DNA from 2 places in the Paraglaciecola sp. L3A3 genome. Region 1 is predicted to be linked to the other one. Evidence: riboswitches for the same ligand, from Rfam matches in the RefSeq annotation. Region 1 holds a riboswitch; the other holds the start of a gene.
What was found. A riboswitch is a leader RNA that binds a small molecule or an ion and turns the genes downstream of it on or off. The one in region 1 is predicted to bind thiamine pyrophosphate.
Positions count from the first base shown of each region.

Region 2: it holds a riboswitch for thiamine pyrophosphate, as region 1 does, so the genes downstream of both, GQR87_RS08335 (TonB-dependent receptor) here and thiC (phosphomethylpyrimidine synthase ThiC) in region 1, are expected to answer to the same signal.

Region 1 is NZ_CP047023.1:279,018-295,544, reverse strand. It holds gene GQR87_RS01215 (hypothetical protein) at 1-883, opposite strand, end outside; gene GQR87_RS01210 (hypothetical protein) at 1,064-2,302, shown strand; gene GQR87_RS01205 (crotonase/enoyl-CoA hydratase family protein) at 2,466-3,254, opposite strand; gene trmH (tRNA (guanosine(18)-2'-O)-methyltransferase TrmH) at 3,356-4,315, opposite strand; gene GQR87_RS01195 (RidA family protein) at 4,353-4,739, opposite strand; gene spoT (bifunctional GTP diphosphokinase/guanosine-3',5'-bis pyrophosphate 3'-pyrophosphohydrolase) at 4,780-6,897, opposite strand; gene rpoZ (DNA-directed RNA polymerase subunit omega) at 7,001-7,273, opposite strand; TPP riboswitch at 7,424-7,522, shown strand; gene thiC (phosphomethylpyrimidine synthase ThiC) at 7,680-9,641, shown strand; gene GQR87_RS01175 (bifunctional hydroxymethylpyrimidine kinase/phosphomethylpyrimidine kinase) at 9,644-11,239, shown strand; gene GQR87_RS01170 (HesA/MoeB/ThiF family protein) at 11,236-12,060, shown strand; gene thiS (sulfur carrier protein ThiS) at 12,054-12,272, shown strand; gene GQR87_RS01160 (thiazole synthase) at 12,274-13,062, shown strand; gene thiH (2-iminoacetate synthase ThiH) at 13,062-14,171, shown strand; gene gmk (guanylate kinase) at 14,199-14,846, opposite strand; gene cyaY (iron donor protein CyaY) at 14,939-15,256, shown strand; gene GQR87_RS01140 (alpha/beta hydrolase) at 15,310-15,981, shown strand; one part of gene GQR87_RS01135 (IS630 family transposase) at 16,334-16,527, shown strand, end outside.
Region 2 is NZ_CP047023.1:2,001,243-2,017,769, reverse strand. It holds gene GQR87_RS08405 (DUF2919 family protein) at 1-463, opposite strand, end outside; gene GQR87_RS08400 (GGDEF domain-containing protein) at 563-2,353, opposite strand; gene ggt (gamma-glutamyltransferase) at 2,443-4,077, opposite strand; gene GQR87_RS08390 (Na+/H+ antiporter NhaC family protein) at 4,168-5,541, opposite strand; gene GQR87_RS08385 (DUF6817 domain-containing protein) at 5,674-6,189, opposite strand; gene GQR87_RS08380 (GNAT family N-acetyltransferase) at 6,364-6,855, shown strand; gene GQR87_RS08375 (DUF6445 family protein) at 6,820-7,542, opposite strand; gene GQR87_RS08370 (hypothetical protein) at 7,589-7,900, opposite strand; gene asnS (asparagine--tRNA ligase) at 8,292-9,689, shown strand; gene GQR87_RS08360 (hypothetical protein) at 9,807-10,325, shown strand; tRNA gene GQR87_RS08355 (tRNA-Trp) at 11,150-11,226, opposite strand; gene GQR87_RS08350 (phosphotransferase) at 11,343-12,167, opposite strand; gene pnuC (nicotinamide riboside transporter PnuC) at 12,182-12,808, opposite strand; gene GQR87_RS08340 (hypothetical protein) at 12,808-13,065, opposite strand; gene GQR87_RS08335 (TonB-dependent receptor) at 13,126-15,255, opposite strand; TPP riboswitch at 15,314-15,421, opposite strand; gene GQR87_RS08330 (hypothetical protein) at 15,511-16,353, opposite strand; gene GQR87_RS08325 (acyl-CoA thioesterase) at 16,421-16,527, opposite strand, start outside.

The DNA of each region.
Region 1 (16,527 bases):
ACTGTTCGAATTTTTTCGGACTGCCGTTTTCATCGCCTGTTAACAGGAAATACACCATGCCAGCATCAGAAAAATCAGCCACACCATTAGGATGTCTTTTCATTCTCTGGTAAATCCACCTAACTGTTTCATCCTTGTGTTCTTTCATCCATAGCCAAACTGACCAATCATGTTCAGAGTGCCAAAGTTGATTTGCATCCCACTTGGCATTTTGGTCAATAATCTTCTTGTATTGAATGCGGTTACCACTTAATGCAATCGCTTCAGTGAGAGTATGGTGTTTCTGGCTTGCAGGAACTGGCTTCTTATCGAATTTAGGATCCCCCCTGCGTAGATGATTATCATTGTATCCACTATGTGAAATCACATATACGTGGGCAAGGCTTTCAATTTTTCCTAATTTAATAACTTGTTGTACTGCACGATAGAAAAACTCTGATGGCCCCATATGAATAAAAAACAATGGGTCTTCTTTTGTAGACACTTGCAAGACCCGAACTAGATCATTTAATGCTTTTTGGTAATCTTCGCTGACATCAAAAAATTTATTGGAATCATATCCCCAATTCTGAATCGCGCCTTCAACTCCCACCGCCATTTCGTTTATGGCCGTTGTATGAGGTGGCGAATTCATGAAGTTATTGTAAGAAAAATGCACTAACTGATTTTTCTTATTTGCCTTGGCAATAATAGCCAAAGCAGCAGGTGTTGCGCCCCAGTCATCGGGATCGGCTGTTGTCCAAAAATGCATTACATCTGGTTGATTATTACCATCTGCACTGATAGCAATTCTATTGTTTTTATATCCCCATCCGGCCGCATCAACATAATCAGCATACAAAAACAAAAAACTACATATAAAAACAAACAAAACATGTTTCATTTAAAATCATCTCGCAAATTAACTAAATCATTAGTTTTTAACTTACAATTACTTTAGGCAATAGATCTAGGTTTAATCATGGTTATATGCTATTAAACGGTTAACTATTTGTATTAAGCATGTAAAATGTAACGGTTACATTTTCACTTTAACACCAGTAAAAACGGGACTTTAAACAATATGAAAAACACAGTTCCGTCAACAGAGGACTTGTATCGACAACTGCAAAATATTAAACACAGTAACGTACTAGGTCGCTCATCTAACTTAAGCAAATTACTAGAATACTTAGTTGAAAAAGAAATCCAGCGAATAGAACAACAACCAGCCTTGATCCACCCACCAAAAGAAATAGAAATTGCCATCAATGTGTTCAAAAAAAATGTGGATTTTAACTCTACTGAAAATGCATCCGTTCGTGTACACATCTCCAGATTGAGAAAAAAATTAGAAGAATACTACTTAGATGAAGGGGCTAACGAGGACCTGCGCATTTCCATTCCTGTAGGAGAATATCGATTAGCTTTTATTCAAAACAATACGATAAATAAAGTAGATAATAATATAAAAATTAACCTAAGACATGAGAAAACACTCCGCCTCAAGCCGATATTGTGGCGACAAAAATTCATTTTAAGTATTTGTATTATCAGCCTAGTCATACACGTATTAATTTTTACTTTTTTCAACAAAAACACTTTAAATACAAATAATATAAATTCTCATACAATTTGGAGTGACTTTCAGTCCCCTCAGTATAAAAATATTATTGTGCTTGGAGCGCCAATGTCCTCTATCGAAGGCTCGAATATTGAAGGCGATTTTAAAGGGTCTACAAATCTATCAAGCTTACACAACGAATCTGTTAGCAAGAGCTTAGTATTAGCATTTAAAAATTTATTATCTATATCCGATAACTTTAGATATACGCAGGTTATTTTATCTTCTGCCTTAACAGCTTATGAGATCAAACATGCCAATATTATCTATATTGGCCATTTTGAAAATATGGGCGTGTTGCAAAACTACTTTAAAAGCTCTGCATACCAATACAATAGTGTACTCAAACAACTTGAACATAAAAGCACTGGGCAGATATACCTATCCCCTGAAAATGACATGACTAATCAATATACTGACTATGGACTTTTTGCCAAGGTAGATGGCCCTAGAAATAATAAAATTTATATCATGTCTGGATTTACTGATTCATCGCTACTTTGGTTAAGTTGGTTTCTAACCAACGAAGTTAATCCTACTTCCAAAGAATTTGAGGGCTCGATTGCTCATTATGATCTCAATCAAGGCAATAACGTTGAATTATTGTTTAAGATACCGAGCATGAATGGCCAGGATCTCAGTCATGAACTGATTTCCAGCTCTAAAATTGTGAGTGAAAACATATGGAATTTACCCTGAAGGTTGATTAGTAACTATCTAAAAGGGAACAACTATTACTGCATAGCGACGCCTTGATCAAAAAAACCTGGGCGCATTATGAGTCACGACTAATTTAGCGAGTATGGTATATCCTTCCACAACATAAGATTTCACCTGAATCAACCGCTTATGAGTTATCGGCTTATTTAAAATCTATATCAGTGTGTCCTTGTTGCCTTTTAACCGCAATTCGCTGGTTTTTCCCGACAAGAATCTTCAGTTGATTGAAGGTTTCTAAAGCCAATATTTTTCGCTGATTAACACTCCATATTTTGTGATAGATGTGTTTAATAGCACGATTAGAATCCGGTGATTTTTCGAGTAATTGCTTAGCTAATTCAGTAGCCGCTTGCATTGGTGATGCTGCCACTTGGGTAATTAGCCCCATGGAAAGCGCCTGTTTAGCATCAATGATTTCACTGGTCATTGCTAATTTAATAGCTTGATCGCTAGCCACACATTCACGTAATGCCACTGTACCACCCATATCGGGAATTAAGCCCCAACGGGATTCCATAATTGCCAATGAACAGTCCGGTGAGGCAATTCTAAAATCGCCTCCCAACGCAATTTGCATGCCCCCACCCCAGCATTTTCCGTGCAACACCATAATCACAGGTACATTTAAACGGCGCCAACCGATACACATTCTTTGCGCTAGATTAGCGTTGCCGGGTAACCACTTCCAAAGCAATTTAAATGCACTACTGCGATTGGAAAGTACCGACTTTATATCAAGGCCAGTACAAAAGTTTTCGCCCGCCGCAGATACAATTACCGCCCTTATCGCGGGGTCAGCTTTTATGCTTTTTATAACCTTGTCGATACCTTGAAACATAGCTAGATCTATGGCGTTATATTTTTCAGGACGATTTAAAGTAACCTTAGCAATACCGCTTTCGAGAGTTAGTGTGACACGAGATTCAGACATAAAACTGGCCCATTACTATAAGAGAGTCAACTTTATCAGATAGGAAATGGCGCAGTTAAGGTTTTTGCATTCTCTGTCAACCAACAACATCTGCTAATAATTTATTGTGTATCCATTCCCATGCTTTCAAGTTTTAACAGAATGTCTGTTTTTTGCTGATTAGCAATATCAAGCCGGTGTTTTCCTTCCTTAACGGCAATTATGGTATATAACGTATTTAGACCTGTCCCCTCTACTTTTTGTTTTAAGCGCTTGTACAATTCGAATGAATCAATAGCCATAAATTGTTCTACTGTATGAATATCAACCTTGGCTAGCATTTCTTCACTTCTAAGACCAAAACCCTTTAAATCACGAATATTCATGCCTCGAAAAGGCGTAGCGTTAGGCATTTGTATTCTTTGCCACCAAGCGTCATCGGCTTGAATATGTCCATGCTCATCAACATAGGGGTATTCAATGCCCTTGCGGTCACATATTTCACGGTACCTAGGGAAACCTCCTTGAAATAACACTTTTTGACATTCAGCTTCAGACAATTGCGGCTTATCATACATACCTGCAAGCTGTCTTTGTCTTTGAGCTTCGTACAAAATTAATGCCGCGGCCACAGAGACATTCAATGACTGCACCATACCCACCATAGGGATCACAATTTCTTGATCAGCAAGGGCAATGGCTTCATCAGTTGCGCCGTGCTTTTCTTGGCCAAGAATAATGGCAGTAGGTCGGCTGTAATCTATTTCGCGAAAATCCACAGCCTTATCAGACAGGTTGGTCACTAACACTTGCATATTTTGTTGCTTTAAATAAGCCACGGCATTTTCGGTAGAAGTATGTTCACGAGTATAAACCCAGTTTTCACTGCCCATGGCGGTGCCTTTACGAATTTGGGCTTTTTTCTTCCAAATAGCCTGAACTTCATGCACACCAACAGCATCGCAACTACGCACAATAGCCGACACATTGTGTGGCTTATCTAGCTGCTCTAAACAAAGGGTTAAACTGGGTTGTCGTAAAGAGAGAAGTTGCCTGATACGTGCATTGCGTTCAGGCGACATTTTAATTTCTACGCTCATAAATAGTGACAAGCCTAACTTATTCTGGCAATTCCATTACACCGTCAATTTCAATTTGTACACCTTTAGGTAATGCACTGATTTGTACTGCAGCTCTAGCTGGATAAGGCTTTTCAAAGTATTGACTCATGATTTCATTCACAGTGGCAAACTTTGATAAGTCTGTTAAGAAAATATTTACTTTAGCCAAATCGTTAGTGGTGCCACCAGCTGCAGAACAAACCGCTGAGACATTTTTAAATACTTGATGGGCTTGTTCTGCGAAATCTTCAGAAATCACTTCCATTGTCGCTGGTACCAGTGGAATTTGCCCAGACAAATAAACAGTTGTACCAGATTTAATCGCTTGGCTATAAGTACCAATAGCGGCCGGAGCTTTATCTGTATGAATAACAGACTTAGTCATAGGAATATCCTTTTATAAATAGTTTGATAAATAAGTGTTGTTAGGTGTTTTTTCTTGCTTGACTGTGTCGAGAGACTTTTTGTACTTCTGGCATGATACGAATTTTTCGCATGACATTTGCTAGCTGTAGACGGTTTCGGATACTCAACTCAATATCTATGTAATAGACATTACTTTCTTTTTCTTCAGTTTGCAGGCCAATAATATTAGATCCCGCAGCCGCCACTGTACTGGTTAACGTAGCTAACGTACCTTGACGATTAATTAATTCAATGCGAATTGACGCATGGAAGTCACCGCTGACTTCATGACCCCATTGCATAGTGAGTACTCTATGAGGTTCTTCTTTGCTCAATTTACGAATGTTGCTACAACCATTCTGATGAATAACTAAGCCTCGACCAGGGCTTAATACCGCAACTATTTCATCATCTGGAATAGGATGGCAACAACGAGAGTAAGACACCAACAGACCTTCGGTGCCACGAATGGCCACATTCTTTTCTTTATCTTCAAGCTCAGTTGATTCACCCAGTAGTCGTCGAGCGACTATGGCGCTTAATTCGTTACCTAAGCCTATATCTGTCAACAAAGATGAAAAATCATTATGTTTAGTTTCTGTTACCACACGATCTATATCTTGTTGTGGCACATCATCCAGTTTTACTCTGCCTAATGCGTGCCTGAGCAAACGGTTGCCCATGACAATAGCTTCTTCAGAACGCTGAGTTTTCAAATAATGGCGAATGTGAGAACGTGCTCGGGCACTGACCACAAAGTTCAACCAGTTGGCGTTGGGTTTGGCTCGTGGTGAGGTAATAATTTCAACAGTTTGACCGTTGACCAAAGGTTTACTCAAAGAAAAAGGTCGTCTTTCTACTTTCACTCCAACACACGAATTCCCTACGTCAGTATGTACTGCATAAGCAAAATCAACGGCTGTAGCACCTAAAGGTAATTCAATAATGCGACCATTAGGGGTAAATACGTATATTTCATCTGGGAATAAATCGGTTTTTACATTTTCAATAAATTCAAATGAAGAGCTAGCGCTTTGCTGCAACTCGATTAAAGATTGCATCCACTTTTGAGCACGTACTTGTGCTGTGGTGTCATTAGTATCATCAGAATCTTTATATAGCCAATGAGCAGCTACGCCCTTATCAGCCATTTGATCCATATCAAAAGTTCGGATCTGAATTTCTACAGGAATGCCATGAGGACCTATTAACGCTGTATGTAACGACTGATAGCCATTCGTGCGAGGAATGGCGACATAATCTTTAAATCGCCCTTCGATAGGTTTATACAAGCCATGCATGGCACCTAAAACGCGATAACAGCTATCGACAGAATCAACAACAATTCTAAAAGCATAGATATCCATCACTTCGTTGAATAACAGTTCTTTATTTTTCATTTTGCGATAAATGGAATAAAGATGCTTTTCACGACCTGTAGTTTGCGCTTTAATTCCTACTTCGCTCAGTCGACTTTCTACTTCTTTCTGGGTATTTTCAATAATTTCTTTACGGTTACCACGAGCCTGTTTTACTGCGCCTTTTAAAGCACGAAAACGTAAGGGGTACATGGCTTGAAAGCCTAATTCTTCTAATTCATTTTTTATGTCATGAATACCCAAACGATGGGCAATGGGAGAATAAATATCAAGCGTTTCGCGGGCAATACGGCGTCTTTTGTCTGGTCGTAATGAACCAAGGGTGCGCATGTTGTGAGTACGGTCAGCCAATTTGATCAAAATGACACGTATGTCTTGCACCATGGCCATCATCATTTTGCGGAAATTTTCGGCCTGGGCTTCTTGTTTATTACTAAAATGAATTTTATCTAACTTACTAACACCTTCAACCAGTTCAGCCACAGTTTGACCAAACTCAGCACTGAGATCTTCTTTACTGTGTTCAGTATCTTCAATTACATCATGTAACAAAGCAGCCATGATAGTTTCATGGTCTAGACGCATGTCTGCAAGAATAGCCGCTACGGCAACTGGGTGGGTAATGTAAGGGTCACCACTAGAGCGCATTTGACCGCTGTGAGCATCTTGAGCAACAACAAATGCACGCTCAGCATCCGCAACCCTTTCAGGCGACAAATAATTCTCAAGCTTTTGTTTTAAACCCTCAAAAAGATACACAAGAAACGCTTATAGTAGTTAATTAAGAACTTAGAATACGGGGAAAAAGGCAACAAGCCAACGGCTAACATCGAAAAATGTAGCCGTAAGCTAAAAAAACACTTTATTCTGCTGAAAGAATATTCGCTACCGATGCAAATTCAGCTTGATCTTGCTCTTGTTGATCGCGAAGGGTCTCTGCTTCCAGTGTATCAGCAGTCACTAATCCTTCTTCAATTTCACGCAATGCAAGAACAGTAGGCTTATCTGTGCCTCTTGGAACTAAAGGCTCTTTGCCTTCAATTGCAATTTGACGAGCACGACGAGCGGCTACTAAAACTAAATCAAAACGATTGCCAATCTTATCTACAGCATCTTCAACTGTTACGCGAGCCATGATGATCTCCGTCGGGTGGTAATATGAAAAAAAGGTCGCATAGTGTACTGATAATTTACATACTTTAAAAGCTATTTGATCGCGAAATGATCAATCTATGGGAAATAAGTTAAATTCCTTGAAACTATTTTCAGCTTAAGCTTATACTGCGCCCTCTTGTCGGAGTGCCTTTTGGCTGAGACCGTTAATTCGGGAACCGTTGAACCTGATCAGGTTAGTACCTGCGAAGGAAACAAGTGAGAGCTAGTTTTTTGGCTTTTTTATGCCTAGTATAAAAGTTAGTTTTTAGCTAACAATCTTAAGATCTATCGATAGTTTATCGATGGTATTTTTATTGTTGGCATTTTCAACATGATATTTCTCCAGACAAGCAACTTCCTTTTCAACTGTATTTGTGAGATTGCTAATGTCAAATCGTCGTCAAACCCGTGCGCAAGCACAACAATTTATTGATAATTTAAAACCCTTATTACATCCCAATTCGAGCAAAGTATATCTGCCTGGTGTTCACCATGACATCCAAGTGGGCATGCGAGCGATTCACCAAACCGATACTATTATAGGTGGCAGTGAAGAAACACCAGTGACTGAAAGTAATCCGGATATTATGGTATACGACTGCGCTGGTCCTTATTCTGATCCTGAGGCGAACATCAATGTACGCCAAGGTTTACCTAAACTAAGACGAGACTGGATCATTGGTCGGGACGATGTAGAACAATTACCAGATGCCAGTTCCCGTTATACCCAACAACGCATGGCAGACGATGGCTTAGATCACTTACGTTTTGATTCTTTAGATAAACCACTAAAAGCCAAAGCGGGCAAGTGTGTCACCCAAATGCACTATGCCAAAGCCGGTATTATTACCCCTGAAATGGAATACATCTCCATTCGTGAAAATATGGCCAGAGAACAAGTCACTCAGGAAGTATTAACTCAAAAAGCACCGGGCCATGGTTTTGGCGCCACAATCGGCCAACCCATCACAGCTGAGTTTGTACGTGATGAAGTGGCTCGTGGACGAGCGATTATTCCAGTCAATATTAATCACCCCGAAGCGGAACCTATGATTATTGGCCGTAACTTTTTAGTTAAAGTGAACGCCAATATTGGTAATTCAGCGGTGACCTCGTCTATTGAAGAAGAAGTTGAAAAACTGGTTTGGTCTACCCGTTGGGGTGCTGATACAGTAATGGACTTATCAACCGGCCGTTATATCCACGAAACCCGTGAATGGATAGTACGCAACTCTCCCGTTCCAATTGGTACTGTGCCGATTTATCAAGCCCTAGAAAAGGTCAATGGTGTGGCTGAAGATCTCACTTGGGAAGTATTTCGCGACACGCTAATTGAACAAGCCGAGCAAGGCGTTGACTATTTCACTATTCATGCGGGAGTCTTATTACGTTATGTGCCTATGACCGCCAAACGCTTAACAGGCATAGTGTCGCGTGGTGGCTCAATCATGGCCAAGTGGTGTTTATTTCATCACAAAGAAAGTTTTTTGTATCAGCATTTTAGAGAAATTTGCCAATTATGCGCCGCCTACGATGTGTCACTTTCATTGGGTGATGGAATGCGCCCAGGTTGTATTGCCGACGCCAACGATGAAGCACAGTTCGCCGAGCTAGAAACCTTAGGTGAACTGGTTAAAGTCGCTTGGGAATACGATGTACAAACGATCGTCGAAGGTCCAGGGCATATTCCTATGCAACTCATAAAACAGAATGTTGAGATGCAACTTGAAATTTGTAGTGAAGCTCCGTTTTATACACTCGGCCCACAAACTACCGACATTGCCCCAGGCTATGACCACTTTACCTCTGGTATAGGTGCGGCTCAAATCGGTTGGTACGGTGTGGCGATGCTATGTTACGTCACACCTAAAGAACACTTAGGTTTACCCAACAAAGAGGATGTAAAACAAGGGCTGATTGCCTATAAAATTGCGGCTCATGCAGCTGATGTGGCTAAAGGTCATCCAGCAGCACAAATCCGCGATAACGCCCTTTCTAAAGCCCGTTTCGAATTCCGCTGGGAAGACCAATATAACCTAGGCCTGGATCCTGAAACAGCAAGAGCTTATCACGATGAGTCACTGCCTCAAGAATCAGCCAAAGTGGCACATTTTTGTTCTATGTGTGGTCCTAAGTTTTGTTCAATGAAAATCACTCAGGAAGTAAGAGATTACGCAGCCACACAGCCTATTGATGTAGAACAAGATGCCACCCGTTTAGTAGAAAGCCGGATGTTAAGCGAAGCTGATATTTTGCAAGCGATGGACATCAAAGCAAAAGAGTTTAAAGCTCAGGGAGCGAATATCTACACCCCTGTTATAGAACCAGTAACTGACAGTTCGAAATAACCATGATAGGCAAAGATACCCGCCCCTCATTGGGCACTGCGCCCAATGAGGGGCGTCCTATTGTCTGGAGCATAGCTGCTTCAGACAGTGGTGGTGGCGCTGGAATTCAAGCAGATAACTTGACCATTCAAGATTTAGGTGGTCACGCCTGCAATATAATCACAGCCACAACGGCACAAAACTCTATACAGATAACCAGCTTAGTTGCTAGCTCTATTCAAATGCTGGCAGCGCAATTGGATTGTTTGCGTGTAGACATGCCTCCCAAAGCAATAAAAATTGGAGTGATGGCCAATGCTCAACAAGTACAGTTTATCAGCCAATGGTTAGCTGATAATTTAACGTTACTTGAAAAAAGCTTAGGGCAATCAATCCCAGTGATTTGGGATCCTGTAATGATCACAAGCACTGGCCATATGCTAACCGAATCGGACACAGCGCCGACAGTTACTGACTATCTTCAGCTTGCTAAACAGGTCACATTAATCACACCAAATTTTAAAGAGTTTACACATTTAACTCAGACCGAAATGCTGCCTGAACAAGAGGAGCTATGGCAAAATCAGCTGCAGTTAATGGTGCAACAACTTGCCACCAATGTGCTCCTCACGGGAGGAGACCATGCTAAGCAGCAAGCTACCGATTGGTTATTCAGCCATGATATTGAACACACCTCATTAGACCATCAACAACAACTGATTGGTTTTAGTCATAATAAAATCCTAAGCAGTAATAATCATGGTACTGGCTGTACCTTTTCGTCTGCTATTGCCACCACTGTGGCTCTCGGTCACCCGCTCTTAGATGCCATTTGTATTGCTAAAGCTTATGTCAATCAAGGCTTAATTTCCGGTTATGCTGTAGGTCAAGGTGCGGGAGTGCTAGCCCGGATTGGCTGGCCAAATAAGTTAGATGATTTTCCTGAAATTATCCTGCCCCAGTACAACAGACTTTACTCTAAACAAGACTTAAGCTTTAAGGCACTAAAAACACCGATAAAGATTTATCCTGTAACACAATCATTAACTGTACTTGAACAAGTATTACGATCTGGGGCGTTAACCGTACAATTAAGAATTAAAGACACAACAGATCTAATTCAACTTGAACAAGATATTCAACAAGCAATTCGTTTAGGTCGACAATATCAGGCACAAGTTTTTATTAATGACCATTGGCAGTTAGCCATCAAACACGGTGCTTTTGGTGTTCATTTAGGCCAAGAAGATTTGTTACAGGCCGATCTGCAACAAATATCATCTGCTGGTTTGGCACTAGGCTTATCGTCTCATGGTTACTTTGAAATGTTATTAGTGCAACAAACTGAACCAAGCTATCTAGCGATTGGCCATATATTTCCCACTCCCACCAAAAGTATGCCATCTCAACCCCAAGGGCTGTTAAAGCTGAGCCGTTATTGCCGATTATTGAAAGAGAAACTACCACTGGTTGCTATTGGCGGAATTGATGCAAATAACTTGGCTTTAGTACACGCAACAGGGGTCAATGATGCAGCTGTCGTCAGAGCGATAGAACAAGCAGATGATCCTGGTATGGCATGGCAATCCTTGCAAAATCAATGGCAGAGTTACTTATGAGTCAACTAACGAATTCACAACTAGTGCAATACTACCGCCAAGTGTTATTACCGGAAGTAGAAGAAACAGGGCAATTGAAGCTGTTAGCACAACATGTGTTAATTGTTGGTGTTGGCGGCTTAGGTACACACTGCGCGCAACAACTTTCGGCAGCCGGTATAGGACATCTACATTTGATGGACGACGATGTAATTGAAGCATCTAACCTACCTAGGCAGATATTGTTTAGCCCAAAAGATATAGGACAAACAAAAGTCACAGCCGCTCAATTTCAACTTTCAAAATTAAGTGGCAAGCTAAATGTAAGTACTTACTTAAATTTATTTACATCCGAAACAATGCAAAACCTGTTGCAGAGCAACAAAATTTTACAGATGGCAATACAGCAGAAACAATTTACTGTTTTAGATTGCTCAGACAACATGCTCACACGACAAGCTGTAAACGCTTGGTGTGTGTCTAATAAAGTGCCACTTATCAGTGCATCAATTAGTGCCAATGATGGTCAGCTTTTATTAATCGATCCAATCAAAACACCACAGCAAGGATGTTATCGCTGTATTTTCACTGAACAGAACACCTCTAACACTTGTGCCGAAATGGGAGTTCTTGGGCCTAGCGTAGGCGTGATGGCTAGTATGCAATCGTTGCTGGCCTTACAACATATATTAAATATTGCAGAAACCACGCAACCATTACACATATTTGATGGGCGAAATTTAAGTTGGCGAAAACTAGCTAGACATAGTGATCCGAATTGCCCTGTATGCCAGAAATCGACGCCAATTGTCACCACTAACGAGGAACATAAGTCATGTTAGTTATATATATTAATGAACAAAAATTAGAGATTGAACCAGGTAGTAACCTACAGCAAGCGGTTGAACTATACATAAATCAAAACCAGTCAGTTAAACTGGGTAATATCGCCTTAGTTATCAATCAAAATATTATTCCCAGTAGTTTTTGGCAAAGTCGACGCTGCCAAAATCAGGACAGTATCGAGATATTTACTGCTGTAGCGGGAGGGTGAGATGTTAACTATCGCTAACCACTCTTTTGGTTCTCGGCTGTTTAGTGGTACAGGTAAGTTTGCCAATACCGACACTATGCTTAGCGCATTACAAGCTTCAGGTTCTGAATTAGTCACTCTTGCCATCAAACGTATTGATCGACAACAAGGTACAGACAACTTAATGCTGCCGTTAACTCAAATGGGTGTAAAGTTATTACCAAACACCTCAGGTGCTCGTAATGCCGAAGAAGCCATTTTTGCCGCGCAATTGGCCCAACAAATGTTTGCCACCAATTGGGTAAAGTTGGAAATTCACCCTGATCCTAAATATTTAATGCCTGACCCAATCGAAACGCTTATCGCGGCTGAAGCCCTAGTCAAACAGGGGTTTGTGGTTTTACCTTATGTGCATGCTGATCCTGTGTTATGCCATCGTCTTGAAGAAGTGGGTTGTAGTGCTGTTATGCCTTTAGCCAGCCCTATTGGCAGTAACCAAGGTTTATTAACTCGTGAATTTTTACAAATTATTATCGAACAAGCTAAAGTGCCTGTTGTGATTGATGCTGGTATAGGTAGTCCTTCTGACGCCACTGCGGCAATGGAGTTAGGCGCCGATGCCGTGTTAGTGAATACAGCCATTGCATCCAGTAGGCAACCTATAGTCATGGCTCAGTGTTTTAAACAAGCCGTGAAAACTGGTCATGATGCTTACCAAGCCGGACTTGGCCAAGTCAGTAATCAAGCACAAAATACTAGCCCTTTAACTGGTTTTTTACGGCAACCCACAGCTATTGCAGGCGCAAACTAATGGGATTTTCTGACATATTTTCAGCTATAGATAAAGACCACTTAAAATTGTCGATATACAGTACTACTGCCGCAGATGTACAGCAGGCTTTGCAGCAACCTGCTGGCGACTTGTCTGCTTTAATGGCGATGTTATCGCCAGCTGCCGAACCATTTATTGAACAAATGGCACAGCAAGCCATGCACTTAACGCAAAAACGTTTTGGTCATAACATTAGTTTATTCATTCCCCTTTATTTGTCGAACTTGTGTGCTAATGAATGTGATTATTGTGGCTTTACTATGAGCAATAAAATAAAACGTAAAGTACTCAACTCAAAGGAAATTGCAGCCGAAATTAAGATTATTAAACAAAGACAATTTGATTCTGTGTTATTGGTCTCTGGTGAGCATGAAACTAAGGTCGGAATAGAATATTTCAAACAAGTATTACCTCAAGTTAAACAATACTTCAGTCACTTGGCCATGGAAGTACAGCCATTAGAAGTAAGTGAGTACCAACAACTAATTGAGTTAGGCCTAGATGCAGTGATGCTTTATCAAGAAACCTACCAGGCTCACACTTATGCAAAACATCACACTCGCGGTAAAAAAAAGGACTTCAACTACCGCTTAAATAGTCCAGATAGACTGGGAGAAGCTAGGATCGATAAAATGGGCTTAGGGGTATTATTAGGTCTAGATGACTGGCGGCTCGATGCTTTAATGATGGGACACCACTTACATTATTTAGAAAACAAATATTGGCGTAGTAAGTATAGTATTTCACTCCCTAGATTACGTCCTTGCACTGGAGGGATCCAACCTGCAAGTCCGATTACAGATTTAGGCTTAGTTCAGGTAATTTGTGCATTTAGGTTATTTAGCGAACAACTAGAAATTAGCCTATCTACTCGTGAGTCAAACGAGCTTAGAGACAATCTAATCCCCTTAGGCATCACACACATGAGTGCAGGTAGTTCAACTCAACCTGGGGGTTATACAGCAGCTACAAATGAATTAGATCAGTTTGAAATTAGCGACGAACGACCAGTAGAAGTCATTGCCGGTATGATTGCCAATAAAGGTTATCAAGCAGTATTTAAAGATTGGGAAAATGGTTGGCATTAATGCCAACCAAAAATATTTAATCTAAGACTAAGAATCACCAAGTAAATTTTCAAATAACTGCTGATGGCGAATAATCTGTTTTTCTTTACGTAAACGCCGTGTCATCACAATTGCGTCTAATTCAGCCAATGCCGCATCAAAATCATCGTTTACTACAATATAATCAAACTCGTGGTAATGAGATATTTCAGACACCGCTTTTGCCATACGTTGAGCGATCACTTCAGCTGAATCTTGTCCCCTACTAGTTAACCGTCTCTGTAATTCTTGTTTCGAAGGTGGCGCAACAAACACGGTAGCTGTGTCAGGTATTTGCGCTTTGACTTGTCTTGCTCCTTGCCAATCGATATCTAAAAAGACATCAATTCCTTGGCGTAAGATTTTTTCAATTACTACCTTAGAGGTACCGTAATAATTACCAAATACTTCTGCCCATTCAAAAAACTCATCTTGGGCAATTAAAGATTCAAATTCGGCTCTATCAACAAAATGGTAGTGCACACCATTGATTTCCCCAGGCCTAGGCGAACGGGTAGTGTGTGAAACAGACACTTGCATTTCATTGTTATGAGCACTATTTGACTGGTGTTTTTCTAATAAAGCTTTGATTAAGCTAGATTTACCCGCTCCAGATGGAGCAGTGAGAATAAAGAGATTTCCAAGAGTTTGTGGCATATTGATATTTTTGTCATTAATAATTATGTCGCGGATAACTAGCAATGTTAGCATATTGCAAGCAAAACGGCAGATTACAAACGAGTGAAAAAATGAACGATAGCCAATATCACCAAATGACAGATGATTTATTACTAAGCATTGAAGAAATGTTAGACGAATGTGAAGTAGACATAGACTATGAATCAGCAGGTAGTATCTTAACTATGACCTTTGAAAACGGTACAAAGATCATTATTAATAAACAACCCCCTCTACATCAGTTATGGGTTGCTACTAAATTTAATGGTCATCATTTTAACTTTACAAATGACCAATGGATAGATGAGCGAACTGGCGTAGAATTTTGGTCCTTTCTAGATGAAGCCTCAACTAAACAGGCAGGCCAAAAAGTGTCTTTACGTAACTAAAGACACCGCTAACAATACAGATAAATATCCAATAATAAAGTGAGAAAAATAAAATGAGTGACCAAGAATTACCTTACGTAGAAGTGAATCCAACTAACCCGGCTAAAGCGGCTGTTATTTGGTTACATGGTTTGGGTGATTCTGGCAATGGATTTGCCCCAATTGTGCCAGAGTTAAACATTCCACCACAACTTGCCATTCGTTTTATTTTTCCTCATGCACCTATTCGCCCTGTCACTATTAATAACGGCATGCCTATGCGTGCTTGGTACGATATTAAGAGTATGGACTTTGCTAGTAGAGCAGACAGAACAGGCGTTAACGAATCTGCAGCCTTAGTACAAAGCTTAATTGACAAAGAAATCACCCAAGGTATCCCAGCAGAAAAGATTGTTTTAGCAGGCTTCTCACAAGGTGGAGTGATAGCTTTACACTTAGGTACACGTATTAAACAGAAACTGGCTGGAATCATGTCATTATCCAGTTATATGTGTGAGCCAGAAAAGTTAACTGCTGAAGCTCATACTGCCAACAAACATACACCAATTTTTATCGCCCACGGCCAACAAGACGAAGTTGTGCCTATGTTTATGGGTAACGCCGCTTACAAGGTGTTAGTAGAAAACGGTTATCAAGCCTCTTGGATAGAATACATGATGCAACATAACGTATGCGCCCAAGAGCTAAACGACATTTCCAAATGGTTACAAAAAGTTCTATCCTGATCAAGCTATCATAAGGAAAGACTATCTTGAGACGAGGACTGCTCGGCTAGGTATTTTCAATATGACAAGGATGTCATATTTGAGTGAGTTTCATCATGGATGTGCCCACTCCGACCTAAAAAGTTATCAAAGCAAAAAAAAAGGCCACCTATTAAGGTGGCCTTTCTTCTGAATAGGAGTCTGGCTGTCGACTACATGGATGTAGGAGGTAGAGTGAAGCAGGAAGCCAGAACCGAGTGCTACTCTCGCATGGGGGTGAAGGTGGTTTGCTTTTAGCTGCGTAGCAGCGTAATACCATTTTCACTAAGTTTGTGATCTAATTGAGTTATGTATTCTTATCTTAATTCTTCTCATGCATAGCTTAAAAAATATCGATTTTTCGACACTCATAGCGAAGGAAAAAAATGCTCGGATGCGAGTCAGATTAATGGCCCTTTCACATATTCAACAAGGCGTTAATCGCACGCAAGCGGCTCGGTATCTGCACGTCAGCCGTAGAATGGTGAATGAGTGGGTGAAGCGCTTCAACCAAGATGGTTTGGACGG
Region 2 (16,527 bases), 1.7 Mb from region 1:
TGGTTCGCCAATCAAACACCATAAATGACGCATGTTTGTCTTTGCTTAAAAAGTACAAACAGAACACATCTGCTATTAAAGTGATAGCTATCACCCAAGAAAATTGCCAATGTTGTAAATTAGCCACAAACAAATGATAAGCGACATCCACAATACAAGAAAAAATCATTAGGGGAATAATTAAGGTAAATAACCAAACTCTATTTTTTTGCCAAAGTTTTTCTCGAAATCCCATAATCAATAAAGCTACAAAAGTAGGTAAAGCAATAAAAATATTAATATACAGAAAACGACTATCTGCATAAAACATGGCTAATAATTCTTTACTATATTGCTGAGAAGAAAGTGATCCAGCCAAAATCACTAAGCTACGACACAAAAATAAAATGACCCAATAAAGTGAAATAGGTGGCTTCACCCTGCCCGCTTCATCGTAATATTTTAATGGAAGTAACAACTTCATAAACCTAATCTCATTTTTATTGCTATTCTTTAACTCAGTATTGGCTAACACTTTTGTTAACTTGAATTAAGTACAGATGTAATTTATCTTCAGCCAAGATCAGCAGATCTGGCGAACTAGGCTCTTTCTCATAACATTACGGATTTCAATCAACACATCATCTAGATCAGAAAAATCATTTTGCGAACTATATACACTCATACTCGAGCGGGCATTCACACTTTCTCCGCTGCCATAGTCAAATGCCACATGAGTCAAAGCATCTAATATACGTTCGAACAATTCATTAGCAGTTTTTTCATCAATATTCTTTAAACAAACGATAAACTGGTCGGTGCCGATCCGTCCGACAATATCTTTATCTCGTGTCACTTTTTTCAAACAATTAGCCACACTTTTTAATAAATCTTCGCCAGTCATATAACCAAACTGGGAGTTTACTTCAGTAAAGTTGTTCACATCAAATAAGGCTAAAGCATTTACTTTACCGTTAAGGGGCGGCTTTACTCGCTTAATTAGACTTAACACAGATTGTTCATTCTGTAATCCGGTTAACTTATCAGTCCCTAGCGTCTTTAAATAATTTCTACCAATCGTAAAATAAACGAATCCAGCTAAAAGTAAAATAATTAACACTATTAGCAAAATACCTTGTAACTGATTCGCTTTAGCATCAGCCAAACTTTCTTCTAGGGCTAAAATTTCATTGTGTAAATTTGCGACCCCTAACACGCGAGCTGACTTTTGTTGCTCCTTGGCTTTTTCAAACATAGAAGTCGAGTATCTAGTAAAGCTTTGTTGAGCGGCATCAATATCGCCCAAAAACAAATGTGCTTTAACTAAAAAAGCAATGTAATGGATATGTTTTGACAATCGGGTTGGCAATGCTGTGGCAATATCTTGCTGGGCTAGCATAAATGCTTCAACACAAGCCTTATCTTGGTCATGTAAACACAAAGCGGCACTGTACCACTCATGTAGTTTTTTCATTTGTTGATTAGAAATTTGCGCGAGAAAAATTTTCCATTTAGCTAAACTATTTCTAAGAGCCTCATAGTTATCGGTACGATAAAAATGTCGACTTAATGCATAGTGATACCAACTGTTGGTCAAAGGGGTATTAACCTTGATGTTGCCTCGACCTAATTCTTCAATCATTAGCATAGCGTTTTCATAATCGCCACTGCCACTATAAGCGGTAATAACGCTAATTAATGGAGCCAATTGATTTTTTTCTTCGTATACAGTCAAACCTAATCGATAGGATTTTTCGTATTGTTCAGCCGCTAAAGCATTCTGGCCTATCGAACTATAGAGCAAGCCGATATTATTATGGATATGTGCTAAGGACTCTATGTCTTTTTTAGCCGTGTACATTTTTACTAAAGCAAACAATCGACCTAACTTAACGCCAAGACTTTGTTTATCTTGGTCACAAACAGTAATCAAACCAAGTTGTGAACTTAAATGAATATCGTTGAATTTGTCTTTAGCACGTTTTTCAGATTGTCGGTAATAATCACAACGTTTAGGATCATCATTTACATCATAAATAAAACCTAGCTGGTAGAGTAAACTTGCATAACTGCGAGACTTTTTATCAATTTTATCTTGCTCTAGGATCCTATCTAAAATCGATTTAGCTTGTGCATTCTTACCTACACAAATTAACCAATGAGATTTATACACATTTAAATTGATCAGTTCTAAGGGAGTTATTTGTTTAGAAGATAAAAGATTTTCTAGCTGCGGGACAAAACTATCATCTGGGCAATCGTAAGTTTTTACATTTGCCTTATTAAGAAAGTCACTCACTTCTCCGGCAATTCCTGTGCCGGAGAAGAGTAAAAAGACGAAACCCCATAAAGTCACTCTTGGGTAGGTTTTCAAAACACACTCATAGATACAAAATTTTACCGATAATCATATAATTAACTATCTAAAATATCCATTTCTAATATGCGTTAAAGTAAAGGCCTTTAAAACACCATAGCTTTACCCCGACCACTCGCTTCAGAGCCAGCATCAAGTTTGCCGTTTATATTCAAAATAACGTGCATGTCACCGAACCGACGTTCAGACATTTTATAACCTAATTGTTCAAGCTCCTTTATCACATTTGGCGCTAGGCCTGGATGATGACGTATCATATTTTTAGGTAATAACTGATGATGAAACCTTGGATTATTGACCGTTTCATCGGCCGTCATATTAAACTCAAGTGCATGTAAAATAGATAAATAAACCGAACTTATTATAGTAGTGCCTCCTGGCGATCCCGTTACTACAGTCACCTCACCATCTTTAAGTACAATACTTGGCGACATAGATGACAGCATACGTTTTTTCGGTTGTATTTCGTTTGCTTGACCACCAACCGCACCAAAGGCATTGGCCACTCCAGGTTTTGAGCTAAAATCATCCATCTCATCATTTAATAAAAAACCTGCACCTTCAACCACTACACTACTGCCAAAACCTAAATTTAGTGTGGTGGTATTAGAGACCGCATTCCCCCATTTATCAACGATAGAAAAGTGCGTGGTTTGTTCACTTTCTTTTAAGCCTGGACGAATAGCCTCTGTCTCTGATATTTTTTCTCGAGAAACTTCTAGACTACGTTTTTGTATGTATTGATCTGCTACCAATTGGCCAACTGGCACATCAATAAAATCTGGGTCGCCCAAATATTCAGCCCTATCAGCAAATACACGTTTACCTATTTCAGATAATAGGTGTACATACTCTGTAGAATTATTCCCTAAGGATGGCTGATCTTTCGTTAATAACTCATACATTTTTAACCACTGGACAATGGCAATCCCCCCAGAACTGGGTGGTGGTGATGATAATAGTTGATACCCACGCCAATCTGCTGTTAACGCTGCACGAGACTTAGCTTGATATGACAGTAAATCTTGTTTGGTGATTAATCCTTCTTTTTGTTGCATAAAATCACTGATCAAACTCGCCGTTTCACCTAAATAAAAACCGTCCTTTCCTTCATCTCGAATTCGGGTTAAGGTTTTCCCTAGTTCATCTTGTTTAAATAATTTATTTGCTTTGGCATCAGCAAAGTAATCTTTAAAGTTAACGGTAAACCCTCGAGACTCTAAACGTTGAATATGTTTTTCAATTGAGGCAGCCAATTTCGGGTGCACAATAAAACCTTGTTCAGCCAAAGTGACTGCTGGTTGTACTAACTCTTCCCAAGATAGGCTGCCATATTTTTGATGAGCTAACCACATCCCCGCCACTGTACCTGGCACGCCTGTTGATAAAACCCCGATTAATGATTGATACGGGATCACTTCGCCGTTTTCATCTAAATACATATCTCGGTGAGCGCTTAAAGGGGCTTGTTCGCGGTAATCGATAAAATCACTCTTTTTATCTTTATAGACCAGCATAAATCCACCACCGCCGATATTTCCAGCTTCTGGCAAGGTTACAGCTAATACAAACTGAGCGGCAATCGCAGCATCTACAGCATTACCACCTTTAATTAAAATGTTTTTTGCTACATCGGCACTATATGAATCTGGCATAGCCACCGCAGCTTGCTGTTGAGCAATATTTTCTGTAGTAATTTCAGCTTGTTTAGAACAAGCCATGAAGATGATAGTTGACATAAGAAAACCAACTATTTTCACTGAACGACTTATATACATAGTTATCTCTCTTACGTAGTTAAAAATTATTGTTTAAAGTACTAACAAACTAATCATAAAATAACCCACACAGGTTATAACACCTCCTACTAAAGCATATGGCATTTGAGTACGCACATGAGTTAATAAATCACAGCCCGACGCAATCGACGACACAGCTGTAGTATCAGAAATTGGTGAACAGTGATCACCAAAAATGCCTCCACCTAAAATGGCAGCAATCACCAGAGATGGCGGCAAACCTAAAGTTTGAATTAGCGGCACACCTATTGGGATCAAAATGGCAAACGTGCCCCAAGATGTACCTGTGCTAAAAGACATCAGAGCACCAGCAATAAATAACATTGGCACGACTAAACTGATGGGCAAATAATCTCCTACTATACTGGCGACATAGGTGCCCGTTCCTAGTTCTTGCAGACTTGCCCCTAAGGTCAAAGAAAACAACACTATTGTAACTAAAGGTAGTATTTCTCCCATACCTGTAAAACCTGTATCAACTAACTCTTGATGAGAGTAACGTTTTGAACTAAGTAATAAACAATAAGACACAAACAAAGCCAACACAGTGGCATATAACACTGATTTACTGCCACTGCCGCTGGCCAAGACCCCATCCCCAGTCCAGAACATAAAACCGATCATGCCAAAGATCATGGTAGCTAAAGGCAGCAACATAAAACGCGCTTTGCTGCCTTTAACTTGCGATTGTTCAGAATCAAGTAGTACTAATTCACGTTCGGCTTGTTTCATTGGACCATGAACTTTATCAGCCAAAATGGTATACAAGACTAGTAACAGAGCAATAATTGCATAAAGGTTTAAAGGTACTGTTCCCCATAAAATGGCAACCGGTGATTGAGGTAAATCATATTGACTTAACAAGGCTAAAATAAACGCCCCCCAACCGTTAAGCAGTATTAATATACAGATTGGTGCACTGGTGCTATCGATAATATAAGCCAATCTAGCACGACTCATTTTGAATTTATCAAATAAGCCACGAGACAAAATACCAGCAGCTAAAACACTTAAATTGGATTCAATAAACACCACAACACCGGTAAACATAGTGAGTAGCCCCACTTGTTTTTTTGATTTTGCCACACCTTTATTGATTAACAGTTCAACTGTTGCAGTCACACCACCAGACTGGCGCATATAAGCTAATAAAGCACCAATCAACACACTGAATATCAATATTCTACTATTCCCAGACGAACTAACTATTGTGATAATTCTTTCGATAGAGCCAATAGCTGCAGTAAAGAACAGTTCTGTTTGATTTTGGTAAGCTAATAATAATTCAGCAGAAAAAATTGCCAGCACCAGAGCTAAAATGACTTCTTTTCGCCAAAAAACAACAAGAATTGCAATAACTGGCGGTAAGATAGAATACCAATGCATGAAACAACCTTATAAATTGAGCATAACTTTAGTTATTAATGGAATAATTTTGTAATTAACATTTACTAGGTAATTACTAGAAAACATCTATATTTAGAGATCAATCTATATAATTAATCTGCATACTTACTGTTAGAAAAAGTGTTGATTCAATTTACGCTTGGCAGCAAGACTTAAAAATTGCTGCGTTATTTTAAACTTAGTCTGCAATATTTTATTTTGCTGCACCGTACGTTTAGTCCCATGCAATGCCCTATCAACAAATATAGCGGCATCTAACTCACATAAAGCTTTTAACATGTCTAGGCTAAGAGGCTCTTTTTCTGAAATGAAATTATGATAAAGATTGGCCCTTTGTTGATCAATTTGTTCCAATAAAGGAGTAAAATCACAACAAAAATAATAATAAATAAGCTGTTCTACATTCTCCCCCAAAACATTGGCAACACTTACTCTTTGCTTTGTATCATAGGAGGAATCTTGGCCATAGTAAGCTAAATAATATAATCCTGCATCTTGTAAGGTCTCATTTGCAGACCAAGATTTTAGAGTGCAACGAGTACCTTCTAGGTGCTCTATCAATGCGGCATCTACATGCTCAAACTTTCCGGCCCCTAACTCTATCAACTGACGGAACTTTACATCCATAACATAACCTATAGAACCTCTTCTAAGATGGCGTGAAATATATTTTTATAACATTTTATTACTAACTAGCAGTTTACTTTTCATAGTCTTTGAGTCAATGACAAATATCCAATATTGGAATATCACACAACAATCTATTATGCTAAAAATCTTAGTCCTGTCACTCATATATTTATGCAAATTAGACCTTATCAGCCAGCTGAAGAGCCCATTCTACATAAACTATTTTTCGATACTGTGCATAATGTTAATAACCATGACTACACCCAACAACAGCTAGATGTTTGGGCTCCTGAAGATCGAGATATGATAGCTTGGCAAAAAAAGATCCGTTCGCTGGGCCCTTTTGTTTGTGTAACTAATCAGCAAATTATCGGTTACTGTGACTTACAAACTAGTGGTTATATAGACCATTTCTTTTGTCACCATAAACATCAAGGCAAAGGTGTGGGTAGTGCCTTAATGCAACATATTCATCAACTCGCTGCACAAAAGAACATAAAACAACTCACTGCGAATGTCAGCATTACTGCTAAATATTTTTTTATAGCCAAAGGATTCACAGTCGTGTCCAAACAACAAATACGATTGAAACAGCAAGTATTAACAAATTATATAATGAAAAAGGATTTACTTCTCAAAATCAATAAACATATTGGCAGTTAAACGCCCTACTTTCACATTGCTACTAATATCGTTAACAGGGTTAATGACTGCTGAATGTAGCAAACTACCTGGATATACAAGCATTCTATTTTGTTGATAACCGATAGTTCCTGAGCAATCAAAGTGCCCATCTGATTTGACAAAATATTGCTGATAAAATGTACCAGAATGAGCTTTTAAATGATCAGTGACCGATTGCAAGTATTCGACTTTTCGGGACTGATAGATGTTTTCGAATCCTGTTGGTTTGTGATGGTAAAAAGATGTACCACCAAATTCACCTGGATTTATATAATGCAGTACCGCAAAATAATGAGGATTAACACTATCGTAATGTGGCAAACAATGTTTTTCTTCAAGTTCATCTTCAATCAAAGAAATTTGTGAATATTTACCCGCCTTTAATCTATAATTTAACTCACTAGGTACTTGGTAAACCCGTTCAAATAAAGGCTTTAAAAAATCCCCTACCAGTTCAGTATAAGCCACCGGTAGTTCAGTTCGAATACCAGGATAGGCAGTGACTTTCTCGGGACTAAAACATGTTTTCTGATGGGCATTATTTAACAATGGATTAAGATCTAACAAGAAATCATCAATGACAAAGACTCGCGTTTTTTCTACGCCGACTTGTAACATTTGATGACGGAAATTTGGGTTAATTGTTAATTTCAGATTACTTTCCATGATTAAAGATATAGGCTTTAGATAATTATATTATGTCTTTGGCAAGCTAAGAATTAAACTCAAAATACAGGATAATCAAACTCGATACAGCTGCAAACATTAAAACATATCCATTAATTCCATAATGATCACTTTCACGTCTATTACGTTTACGTTTCATTAAAAGTACAATCAAGCTAATAAACACGCAACCACACAGCAAAGCAACCAGATAAAAACTTAAAGTTTCAGACCATTCTTGTCGTCCTTGCACTCCCCAAAATTCTTGCACTCCAGACACAAATTCAGGACGAGCGTCATGAAAAACAAGGATTGCAGCCAGAAAGACAAACCAACCCAAGACATTGAAGGCAACCATACATTGAAACAAGGTATCCTTTTCCCGAGGAGTCTTTCTTCTATTTAGAATAGGCTTTTGAACAGTCACATTTGTTTTCATTTTAATTAACAATTGTCTTATTAGAACACTTTGGCTTAGCACATTAAAGATAGATTTTTCTTGAGTCTATGACCTACCTGCGTAAAATCACACATCTTGTGTAATTAGCTAGGTAAACAATATATATTATTGTTTTCGACTAATCTCAAACTTCCATTAAATATGAGTTGTCTCGGCCAATATCTATCAGGATGACAATAGCCAGTAACCTAGGAAGAACAATCGATTAAATATATTTTGATAATTAATCAAATAAACAGATTAACCTGACCCTCTGGTCCTAAATACCCAAATAATTAGAGAGAAGTAAATGGCACACGCCGCAGTGGCAGATATTTTTGCCGGTAAATATTCAGTTGGTGACCAAGTCACAATTAAAGGATGGGTAAGAACTCGCCGTGATTCTAAGGCAGGTTTATCATTTATTGCATTACATGATGGTAGTTGTTTCGATTCAATCCAAGTCATTGCACTCAATACCCTTAAAAATTATGCCGACATTCAAAAATTAACCGCCAGTTGTTCGCTAGTAGTAACTGGGTTATTAAAAGCGTCTGAGGGACAAGGCCAATCTTTAGAAGTAGACGCCCAAAGCGTTAATATTGTTGGCTGGGTAGAAAACCCAGATACTTACCCAATGTCTGCTAAACGTCATAGCATTGAGTATTTACGTGAGCATGCACATTTGCGCCCACGTACCAATGTAATCGGAGCCGTCACACGAGTTAGAAACTGCCTTTCACAGGCTATTCATAGATTTTTCCATGAACAAGGTTATTGCTGGGTGAGTACCCCCATTCTAACAGCAAGTGATACCGAAGGTGCGGGAGAAATGTTCAGAGTGTCGACCTTAGACATGATGAACCTACCGAGAACCGAAAAAGGCGACGTAGATTTTAGCCAAGATTTTTTTGGCAAAGAAACTTTCTTAACGGTTTCAGGCCAATTGAACGGCGAAGCTTATGCCACTGCCATGTCAAAAATTTACACTTTTGGTCCAACTTTTAGAGCTGAAAATTCTAATACTAGCCGTCATTTGGCTGAGTTTTGGATGATAGAGCCTGAAGTAGCATTTGCTGATTTAGCCGATATTGCCCAGATATCTGAAGACTTATTAAAATATGTATTTAAAGCGGTTCTGGCAGAGCGTCCCGATGATATGGCATTTTTTGCTCAGCGCATCAATAAAGAAACCATTAGTCGCTTAGAAAAAGTTATCGATCAAGACTTTGTGCGTATGGACTACACAGATGCCATCGAAATATTGCAAAACTGTGGTAAATCGTTCGAATTCCCTGTGAGCTGGGGAGTGGATTTATCTTCTGAGCATGAACGTTATTTAGCCGAAGAACATGTTGGCTCCCCTATTATCATGCAGAATTACCCTAAAGATATTAAAGCTTTCTACATGCGTATTAATGATGACGGTAAAACCGTTGCGGCAATGGATGTACTAGCACCAGGCATTGGTGAAATCATTGGTGGTTCACAACGTGAAGAACGTTTAGATGTATTTGACAGACGTTTAGCTGAAATGAACTTAAACCAAGAAGATTACAGCTGGTACCGGGACTTACGTAGATACGGTACAGTGCCTCACGCCGGTTTCGGACTTGGATTTGAACGCCTTGTTGCATATGTAACTGGCATGCAAAATGTCAGAGACGTGATTGCTTTTCCTCGTACACCGGGAAATGCAAACTACTAAAAACAGTAAATAGAAGATAAATGAAAACACCTTCTACTGCAGAAAGTGCTCTTCTGTTCAATACCTAATAAATCAGTACTTTACTAGAACAATATTAGACAAACTTAAGGAATATTAATGGCTTCAGCAAAACTGCACAATGATTTTAGAAAATATCACCGCTGGTTAGGCTATTTTTTAGCTGGAATTATGGCGGTATATTCAATCAGTGGAATTCTACTTATTTTTCGCAAAACAGACTTTTTAAAGTTCAACTATGCAGACGAAAAACAAATAGCGGCCCAACTTACTCCAGAAGCCTTAAATCAATCACTGGCTATCAAAAACTTTAAAGTATTAACCAATACTGCAGAGCAAATCACTTTTCAACAAGGTAGCTACCAAAAAGGTAGCGGAATAGTTGTGCTGAATAAAAAAGACTATCCAGCACCTTTAGCTAAAATGGTTAAGCTCCACAAGGCTACAACTGGCAGTCCATTATTCATCCTAAACATCACCTTTGGTTTATCACTATTATTTTTCGTCATATCGTCTTTTTTAATATTTATGCCCAAAAATCCAATTTTCAAAAATGGTCTTAAAATAGCTGGTCTTGGCTTCATTTTTGCAATTTTTGTAGTGATATTCGGCTCTTAAGTTAGATAAAAACCTTATTTCATGTAACGCCTATCAGCACTGTCATTTGTACTTAGGCGTTGCACAGTATTCATAGTTGTGCTGGGAACTAAAAAAACAGATAACAGCTTTGGAAAATAAATATATTGTGGATATTAGTGTCCACCCTATGAAATTTTAAATTTACAAAACTGCGTATCATTTTACACAGGCTTGCGATATAAAAATGTTGGACTCCTGCTTGTTAAATACTTTTTCACCCGTATAGCGACCATCAAGCAAACTTCGATTTTGTCAGCATCCGCTAGCTAGTCTTTCAAGCCATCTAAATGGCACATAATCATGACTATTAACAATAGATGCGTGTTCCCGTTCTTAGAGGCTAACCTCGGTTCCTCTTACTTGGACCTCTATTAAAAATAACTAACCTGAGTTCTGAATAAGAAGTATCGTCCAAGATAAATTTAACGATATAATTCAATAACATAATAACATTCGTCCAAATCACCTCACCTGAATACTCACTCGGTGACGAAATTTTTCGTGTATAGCAAGGCGGATTGTCCTACGTAATAACGTGTTATTGCTAGACAATCCAACGCCGCTAGGCACAAAAAGAGCGTTATCGAGAGGTTCAGCTTATCCAGTATTCAGGTTAACTACATCCACATTTCGTAAAGTATCGATAGCCAAGCTGCTCATTAGAACATTGGTTAAATATGCAATGCGGGCGAACCTAGGCGTTTACGCCAATGAGGAGAGACCTTCATTGAGCATTATTATGTGAAGTAGTTTTAGTAGTTCGGGAAGTGTATACAGAAGATTGCACAGAATTTAGGAAAAGTTGGCAGGGGTGGAGGGATTCGAACCCACAACCGTCGGTTTTGGAGACCGCCGTTCTACCAATTGGAACTACACCCCTGCTGACCGGCTGAATTATACTTATGCCGGCCTAAAGGTAAAGTGATTTTGTGTAATCTATTCACTTGCTTGTATCGTTCGCACGTTTTTTAAGCTAAATGTGTAGATAAACAACAATTAACTACCGTTTTTGTTTTCAAGTTGTTTATCTGCAGCCTTAAACCACAGTTTGTTAGTAAGTGCAGCTAAAGACTTCATTACAGTCACTTGTTGTATAATTTTAGCTAAATCGATACCAGTAATTTTTGAGTATTCTAGCAATAAGCATTGTTCACATTCCAAAGTCGCTCGATTAATCAGTAGACTAGAAGCAATATCAAAATAACGATTAGAATACGCTGCATACTCCCAATCAAACACAATTCTACTTTCACCCACTAATACATGTTGCAACGATAAGTCATTATGACAGACACGTAAATCTGCAGGATCTGTATCAGACCAAACTTTGGCCCACTGTCGTAGCTGATTAGATTCTGTTGCAGTTAAATTCATTTGAGAAAGGCTTAAATATTCTTGCCATTTAGTGGGTAAATCTAAACTTGGTAAAGCTAACGCTGCCGTGTTTTCGATATTATGAATGTTAACTAAAGTTTGGGCTAAATAACGGTATTTTTGTAAACCCGTCAAATCAGCATCAAGTAAAGACAAACCTTCAGACCATGTATCTACCTGAAATGATTGGGTAGATGATAAATAATGGGGAGTAGCACACATGCCCAATAAAGCTAGGTGTTGCTGCTGAGTAAATTGCTCAGTCCTATCTATATTCACCATTTCATCACTGGTGAAAGATTTAACAAAGTAAAGGCGGTCGTTATCCAGTAGTTGATAACTTTTGTTAACCGCCCCACCCTTTATCTCTTTTAGTTGGCAATTATCTGAGAACAAATCACTAGAGATTAACTCCTCTAAAATCAATTGTGCTGATAATTGAATCATTTAAATTACTCGACTCAAGCTTCAGAAGGTAAAACGTCTGACTGCTTATCTTTACCCCAATTAATATATCCGTATACAGAGAAGCCTAAGTACAAAGTAGTTAACACTGAGGTTAAATATAAATCTTTAGCAATATACAAATAAACCCCAGAGGCATTGATCACAGCCCAGTAAATCCAATTTTCACGTACTTTATGTGCGACCAAAATAGTTGTAAATACACTAAAAACCGTAATAAATGCGTCTAAATATAGATGCTGGGCATCTAAAATTGATTTAGCTAAATAAGCTAAGACAAAACTCAAAACAGTTAATCCAACAATTGAAAGTATATGTTTTGAGAACGTCCAACTAATTACCTTTAAGTGTTTAGATCCAGGTTTATTCCATTGCCACCAACCATAAACCGCCATAAAAATATAATACGCATTGAGCAACATATGAAATGGCAAAGACACTTCCCAAAATATGTATGTATAAATAGACGTGCCGATAAAAGCGCAAGGCCAACACCAGATACTTTGTTTAGCTGCTAACCACACATAGGCTAAGGCCAATAAAACAGCTATGGCTTCTAACCCAGACTGCTGTTGAAACTGATTGATAAATTGTTCAACTATTTGGGAAATAGCTTGCCCCATTAAATTTCGTTCGTCATTTTGTCACCATTCAAAAATTTGCAGACAAAAATAGCTTGTCCCACTTTTTCATGGCTACGTTGCATTTCTTCAGCTAACAATTGCATGGTAGGTAAATACTCTCCACATACAGTCGTACTAGTTGCAGTAGTGACAACTTTTAAGTTTTCATATGTGTTGAGACGGTCAATAAAATCTTGAATGGGTTGGATATATTGATCTTTCAACGGGTACATAGATATTTCAGCGGCTAATTTCATAAACTTCCTTAAGTAAAGACTGGGTTAAACAACCCAATCAAAATTATTAAATAGAATGGATTAAAAATGATACTTTACGTTTACACCAACACGTCTAGGTTCACCAAACTGCTCATAAACATGCGAGGTCCATTGATCGCGAGGATCATTACCAAAAAAGAAGCCACGGTTTGCATATTCTTTATCGAACAAGTTACGGGCATAGAGACTCACCCCCCAGTCGCCCATTGAATAATCTAAACTGGTATGTACTAAAGCTATACTTTCAGATCGATTATCGTGACTAAATGAATAGTAGAAATCGTCTTTTGCATCCACTTCTACTAACCACTTCAGGTTCGGTGACAAATCGGTAATGACTCCTAAGTTCACTTGATACTTAGGCGCGTGGGCTTGCTCTCTGCCATCGATAGTTTCTAAAACATCATTAACTTCACGCGTCATGCCTGTCACTTCAGTTCGTAAATAACCTAAGTTGGCAAATAACTCGACGCTATCAGAGGCAAGGTAATTGATGCTAACTTCCATTCCGTAGTTTTTACCATCCGCTGCATTGTTGATAAAATCGATAAACGATTGGTCTTCTACAATGGAGTTTTTAAACTGTACATCATCACGTTCTTGATAAAATGTACTGAAATCGAGGGTCAAGGTGCCTTCTTCATTACTACCTTTAATACCAAACTCCAAGCCTATTAATGACTCAGCTGCAAATTCCACATTATCTAATACCGCTTGTTGTAAAACGGGATTCTCGATGTCGTCTAGCTTGCTCATAGCCTGACCGTTAACCCCACCCATTTTATAACTTCGTACTAAGCTCAAATACAACATACTGGTATCACCTACATTCTGGTGATAGCTCAACTCAGCCCCCCAGTCATCATGATCTAAGTTTCTATCAAGAGAATTAGAATCTACATAAGACAATTCTTGTGAGGCTAATCGTAGGCTAGAGGTTATCCATTGGGTATCAGATAACACATGTTTATACTGACCGAATAAAGCGTAATTTTTTCTGTTCACCGAACTTAAAAATGAGCTGCTTAACCATGTATATTCACGTTGTAAATCTTCATCTTCCTTAGAATAATACAAGCCAATAACCCAATCGTTATCTACACTATCTTTGCTTGAGAGCTGAATTTGTACAGAACTATCTCCACGGTCTCTAAAATAATAATCGGTAGAAGAATATTCTACATAATACCCTTCTGGATCATTTACTAGATCTTGCGGTGCATAGCCTACATAAGTCCAATCTTCATCATACCCATAGGCTAAATCTGCTTGCATAGCACTAGCTTGAATCTGTAAATTGGCCCACTCTAAACCTTGATAATCAGCAGTCACCGCCAACGCTTCACTTTCTTGACGGTCAAATCCTGGCTGGTCTGACAAAGTGGACCTGTCTCGAGCGATAGAGAAAGTATCATAACCATTATCAACATCAATTAAATGCAGCACAGTTTTGATTTTAAGATTGTCAGTAACTTGCCAATTCAATTTAGCTCTAGCGGTTAATTCGTCTAAGCCATTTGTGTCATCACGGTTTAAAAAAGTATTTTCTACAAAGCCGTCACTAACATTTTTATGCACTGACACTCTGTAATCAACTGAATCACTTATCGCGCCACCGGCTGCTACACCTGCGTTCCAACTATCATAGTTAGCCACACCAAACTGAGCATTCAGACTGCTATCGTCAGTGGCTTCTGTGGTGATAACGTTAATCATGCCAGCTAGACCATCGGCACCAAAACGTGCACTATTGGGTCCTTTAAAAATCTCAACTTGTTGTACATCAAAAGTACTGGCGCCAGCCATTAAACCAGAGTAATTAATACCATCCACTAGATACCCTACAGATGGATTAACCGGATCGGTAAATTGGCTACGTTCTCCAATCCCTCTAATTTGTACAAAACGACCTCGACTGGCACCTGATGCAAAATTCACGTTTGGTGCGCGATTTAATAATTCTTCAAGGTGCTGAGCTTGGCGTTGTTCGATAACTTGTTCGGTTAAAACAGAAATGCTAGTTGCCATTTCAGACAAAGGTGTAGAAGTTAAGGCACCGTAAACGGTAACACGCTCAACTTGTTCTAAATCAGATTTTTGTGCAGACACTTGTGAGCTAGCCAATACAACACTGATTAAACTAGCTAAAGATTTTTTACTGAAATTCATTCTAGGATCTCTTCATTATAGAGTGAAAAGATCCGGGTTTACGGCAGATAAATGGGAAATTAAACTGTATTACCATTCCTACGCCGGCATTATCCGGATCAGGTGTTAGGGTTCGAAATATAAAATATTTCAATCTCAGCCGAAAAAGGCACCCCTTGGTTTTGAATAAAGATATTTTTATTTACTCAATGGCGGGCATTCTAACAGTCAAACAATTAGGTGCAAGCCACTTTTAGAACCATAAAAGTATATCTATTAGTTAATTTTCATTTTGATTAATTTTTGAGTGGAAAAGAATGAGCCTTCTTGGGTAATCCAAACATCACCAGATGGCGTCACACACAGCCCTTCCACTTGGTTATAGTTTTTTAAAACAAAAGATTTAATCAATTGAAACTGCTTATCTAAAATCGTGACAAAAGGATAAAATCGCCCTAATCCTTTTAATTCATAACCTACCAAAATAAATCGTTCATTTTTAGCGTCATAATCACCGCCTGTGACTATTCCCGGCAAGCCTTTTATTGATATAAATGGTTCTATTTTTTGTTCTAATACATCATGTTCTAAACGATATATATGCAAGGTTGTGGTACGCCAGCTTTTTGAAAAAAGATATAGTTTGCCGCCCATACTGATAATCGATTCAGAATCGAAATCATGGTTAAGATATTCATTTTTCTTTAATGAATTATCTAGATAATATATTTTCACGGTACTTTTGGGTTTAGCATTGCTATTTTTGTCTACAGTATGAATTTGCACGAACTTTCTTTTGCCGTTGTTATTTCCGGTATCACCAATGTGGAAGTGATCGCCGTCGCCAGTTAATGACTCCCAATCTCTATTTTTAATATCAATGACTTGACGATTTATCACTTTGCCACTGTCACTAATTTTATAAATAATCGGTTTGTTCCCAGAATCATTTACTGTGTAGGCACTACCGGGTTCAGGACAATACAAAGCTGATGTTTCCTGTAACTCAACACCTAGCTGCAATTCTTCTAACACACTGAAATTAATAGTATTTTGTGCTATGGAACTACAAGCCGTTAAGGCATTAAAAGATAATATTAAAACTAGTCTGTATAACAAGGGTCTTCCTTGGGTGTAAAGAGCTCTTCGAGCTGTGGTAAAAATTCTATCTGGCATGGTCTATAGTTTATATATCTAACTCTTGTTTGTCTTTTAAATCAAGAATTTCCATTGTTTTTCCATGGGCTTCTGGTTCACGTGTACTTGGATTCAGTTGCACAAATACAATATCGT